2 regions of the Aminobacter sp. P4_D5 genome follow, and region 2 is predicted to be linked to the other one. Evidence: riboswitches for the same ligand, from Rfam matches in the RefSeq annotation. Region 2 holds a riboswitch; the other holds the start of a gene.
What was found. Region 2 has a riboswitch for thiamine pyrophosphate ahead of thiB (thiamine ABC transporter substrate binding subunit). Riboswitches for the same ligand answer to the same signal wherever they lie in the genome.
Positions count from the first base shown of each region.

Region 1: it holds a riboswitch for thiamine pyrophosphate, as region 2 does, so the genes downstream of both, thiC (phosphomethylpyrimidine synthase ThiC) here and thiB (thiamine ABC transporter substrate binding subunit) in region 2, are expected to answer to the same signal.

Region 1 covers NZ_JBFUIP010000036.1:31,143-33,337, forward strand. The annotation lists gene thiC (phosphomethylpyrimidine synthase ThiC) at 1-1,429, opposite strand, end outside; TPP riboswitch at 1,547-1,663, opposite strand; gene AC1DWF_RS10550 (thiamine pyrophosphate-dependent enzyme) at 1,850-2,195, shown strand, end outside.
Region 2 covers NZ_JBFUIP010000049.1:19,189-21,383, forward strand. The annotation lists gene AC1DWF_RS13120 (ABC-F family ATP-binding cassette domain-containing protein) at 1-181, opposite strand, end outside; gene AC1DWF_RS13125 (thiamine diphosphokinase) at 184-828, opposite strand; TPP riboswitch at 933-1,053, shown strand; gene thiB (thiamine ABC transporter substrate binding subunit) at 1,100-2,104, shown strand.

The DNA.
Region 1 (2,195 bases), on a different contig from region 2:
GGCCGAGATGCTCCTTGGGGGTGACGTAGCAAAGCATGGCCGTGCCGAACCAGCCGATCATCGCCGCACCTATGCCCGAGGTGATGTGGTCGTAGCCGGGCGCGATGTCGGTGGTCAAAGGCCCAAGCGTGTAGAAGGGGGCTTCGCCGCAGACTTCCAACTGCTTGTCCATGTTTTCCTTGATCTTGTGCATCGGCACATGGCCGGGGCCTTCGATCATCACCTGGCAGTCCTTGGCCCAGGCGATCTGGGTCAGCTCGCCAAGCGTTTCCAGTTCGGCGAACTGGGCTGCGTCGTTGGCGTCGGCAATCGAGCCGGGGCGCAGGCCGTCACCGAGCGAGAAGGCGACGTCATAGGTGCGGCAGATGTCGCAGATTTCCTCGAAATGCTCGTAGAGGAAGCTTTCCTTGTGGTGATGCAGGCACCACTTGGCCATGATTGAGCCGCCGCGCGAGACGATGCCGGTGACCCGGTCGACGGTCAGATGGATATAGGGCAGCCGCACGCCGGCATGGATGGTGAAATAGTCGACGCCCTGTTCGGCCTGCTCGATCAGCGTGTCGCGGTAGATTTCCCAGGTCAGGTCCTCGGCAACGCCGCTGACCTTTTCCAGCGCCTGGTAGAGCGGCACAGTGCCGATCGGCACCGGTGAATTGCGGATGATCCAGTCGCGGATGTTGTGGATGTTGCGGCCCGTCGACAGGTCCATCACCGTGTCGGCGCCCCAGCGGATCGACCACACCATCTTTTCGACCTCTTCGGCCATCGACGAGGTCACAGCCGAGTTGCCGATATTGGCGTTGATCTTGACCAGGAAATTGCGGCCGATGATCATCGGCTCGCTCTCTGGATGGTTGATGTTGGAGGGGATGATCGCCCTTCCACGCGCAACTTCTTCGCGGACGAATTCAGGTGTGACGAAGTCGGGAATGACAGCGCCAAAGCTCTCGCCGTCGCGCTTCATCTTCTCGCGCAACTGCTCGCGGCCGAGGTTTTCGCGGATGGCGACGAACTCCATCTCCGGCGTGATGATGCCGGCGCGGGCATAGGCAATCTGGGTGACTGCGCGTCCGCCGGTGGCGCGCAGCGGCTTGTTGCGGACAGGGAACTCCGGCGTCAGCCTTTCGCCCGAGACAAAGCCGTTGTCCTCGGCTTTCACGGTGCGGCCGTCGTAACGTTCGACGTCGCCGCGGGCGACGATCCAATCCTCGCGCAGCCTGGCCAGGCCGCCCTCGATATTGGTTGTCACAGTCGCGTCGGTGTAGGGACCCGACGAATCATAGACCGTGACGGGCGGCTCCATGGCGGTCGGGTGCACCGAGATTTCGCGCATCGGCACGCGGATGCCGGGGTGGATGAGACCTGGTTTGTGGACCTTTTTCGAGGCGGGCAGTGCGCCTGTTGTGACGGTCGGGGTCAGGGCATTCATGGTGAGCCTCCTTGCTCTGATGCAACGGAGACCCAGTTCGTGCGATGAGGAGGAGGTGAGACCTTGCCTGAGGGACTTCGAGCGTTTGCTCGAATGCCGATGCCGGAAGAAGCCGACCCGCGAAGCCTCGCACCGTCCCTACGCCAGTGTGAACTGGATCAGGTTCAACGGGTCACTGCGCTGCGCGAGCTAGCAGTATCTCAGCCCCTTGTCGGGACCCCCCTGGTGAGCCTTAAGGATGAGCGCGGAACGGGCCTTCTGTCAACCGGGCTTTCGATATTGTCGCGACAATGCCAAACTCACCGCGGACGGCCATTGCGGTTTTCAAAGCGTTGGGATAATAGGTCAGCGTTACTGACATAAATTGTCTGCCGCGCAGGGAGGACCAGTTGGCCTGCGCGCGAGACAGGAGGAACATCCGTGACGGACAATCCCTCGCCACTCAAGTTCCACGTGCCCGAGCCCGAGGTTCGGCCGGGCGGGACGCCCGACTTTTCCAACGTGCCGATTCCCAAGGCCGGATCGGTCATGCGACCGGAGGTTGATGTCGATCCGCGCAACATCCGTGATCTCGCTTATTCGATCATCCGGGTGCTTAACCGCGAAGGTGATGCTGTCGGGCCCTGGGCCGGCACGCTGACCGACGAGGAACAGCTCGAAGGCCTGCGCCACATGGTGACGCTGCGTACTTTCGATGCGCGCATGCAGATGGCGCAACGCCAGGGCAAGACCTCGTTTTACATGCAGCATATGGGCGAGGAGGCGG
Region 2 (2,195 bases):
CGCCATCCTGCGGTTCGACCAGCCCGGCAGCGATCTTGAGCAGCGTCGACTTGCCCGACCCGTTGCGCCCGACCAAAGCGATCTTGTCGCCCGAAGCCGCCGACAGCGATGCGCCATCAAGCAGCGGCGTGCCACCGAAAGTCAGACGGATGCCGTCAAGATTGAGAAGCGGTGGCGCCATGTTCAGAATTCCAAGGCAGGAAAGGGATGGGCGAGAAGCAGCGCGCGGCCGCTACCGAGCGAAACACGCAAGGTGCCCCGCACTTCGTTGGAGAGTGTCAGCGATGAGCCGAACGGCACGTCGACGCCGTTGAGCGGCCATTTGGCGCCCTCTTCGGACAGGCCAGACAGTTCGGAAAAAGCAAGTACGGAAAACAACGTGCCGTCGTCATAGTCGAAGCTCATCGTGCCCGGCAAAAGCGGATGCGCCTCCTGGCGCCCGCTGGTCAGGATCACCTCGGTGCCAGCCTCGGCAAGCCGCAGCGCCAGAGCGAGGTGGAGAAAGGCATGGTCGGCGCGCGGGCCGCCGAAGGCACCGACGAGCACCAGCGAGGTCGCGCCGCGCTGGAGTGCCGCCGCGATAGCGAGTTCGCCGTCGGTCTTGTCCTTTTCCTCAGGAAACGTCTCGCGCGGCAGGTCGGCAAAGCGCGGATCGACGTCAGCCGGCACGGAATCGAAATCGCCGAGCCACAGCTCCGGCATCAGTTCCAGGGTGGTGGCGTGGCGAATGCCGGCATCGGCCGCGATAACACGGCTGCCCGCGACCTGACGGTCGACGAGCGGCGTGCGCAAAAGCTCGCCGCCAAGGAGTATGGTGAACCGGGTCATGGCAGCGCATTACCAGTCCGGCGGCCGAAACGGAAGGCCGCGACGTTGGTTCGTGGCCGGCAAACTACCGCTTGCGTGGCCTGCGGCACGGCCCTATTTGTTGAACCGCTCTAACGGGGTGCCTGACGTGTTCACACGCGTCGGCTGAGAGGCATGGGGAAATCCAGCCAACCCGCTGAACCTGATCCGGTTTGTACCGGCGGAGGGATTAGATGCTTCGGACGCCCGGCGCTTCAAATTCCCTTTCAACACCAATAAAGGAGGCGCGCCGATGCGCACGATCTTGCTGTCCTTGACCTCGGCCCTGGCGCTTGCCGCCGCAGCCTTTCCGGCCGCCGCCGAAGGCAAACTTACCGTCTACACCTATGAAAGCTTCACTTCGGAGTGGGGTCCCGGCCCGCAGGTCAAGAAGGCCTTCGAGGCCGAATGCGGCTGCGAAGTAGACTTCGTTTCGGTTGCTGATGGTGTGGCCCTGCTCAATCGTGTGAAACTCGAAGGCGCCTCGACCAAGGCCGACATCGTGCTCGGCCTCGACACCAACCTGACCGCCGAGGCCAAGGCGACCGGCCTGTTTACCCCGCATGGCGCTGCCGGCGAAGACGTCAAGGTTCCCGGCGACTGGAAGGACGACACTTTCGTGCCTTACGACTACGGCTACTTCGCCGTGGTCTACGACACCGAAAAGCTGAAGAACCCACCCAAGAGCCTGAAGGAACTGGTCGAGGGCGACCCCGAGCAGAAGATCGCGATCCAGGACCCGCGCACCTCAACGCCGGGCCTCGGCCTGCTGCTGTGGGTCAAGTCGGTCTATGGCGACAAGGCGCCGGAAGCCTGGGCCAAGCTCAAGGGTCGCGTTCTGACCGTGACGCCGAGCTGGAGCGAGGCCTACGGCCTGTTCACCAAGGGCGAGGCGCCGATGGTGCTGTCCTACACCACCTCGCCGGCCTACCACATGGTCGCGGACAAGTCTGAGCGCTACCAGGCGGCATCCTTCGAGGAAGGCCACTATCTCCAGATCGAAGTTGCCGGCATCACCACGACAGGCGCCAAGAATCCGCTGGCGGAAAAGTTCATGGCCTTCATGACGAGCCCGGGTTTCCAGGACGTGGTGCCCGAGACCAACTGGATGCTGCCTGCCGGCAAGACCGACAAGCCGCTCGACCCGGCCTTCGACAGGCTGGTGAAGCCGGCCAAGACGCTGCTGTTCAGCGCCGACGAGGTTGCTGCCAACCGCAAGGCCTGGGTTGATGAGTGGCTCAGCGTGATGAGCAAGTAAGTTCTATCGACCTGCGATGGCTGTGCTTGAACACCCCCCTCTGGCCTGCCGGCCATCTCCCCCTCAAGGGGGGAGATTGGCTGCGGCACTG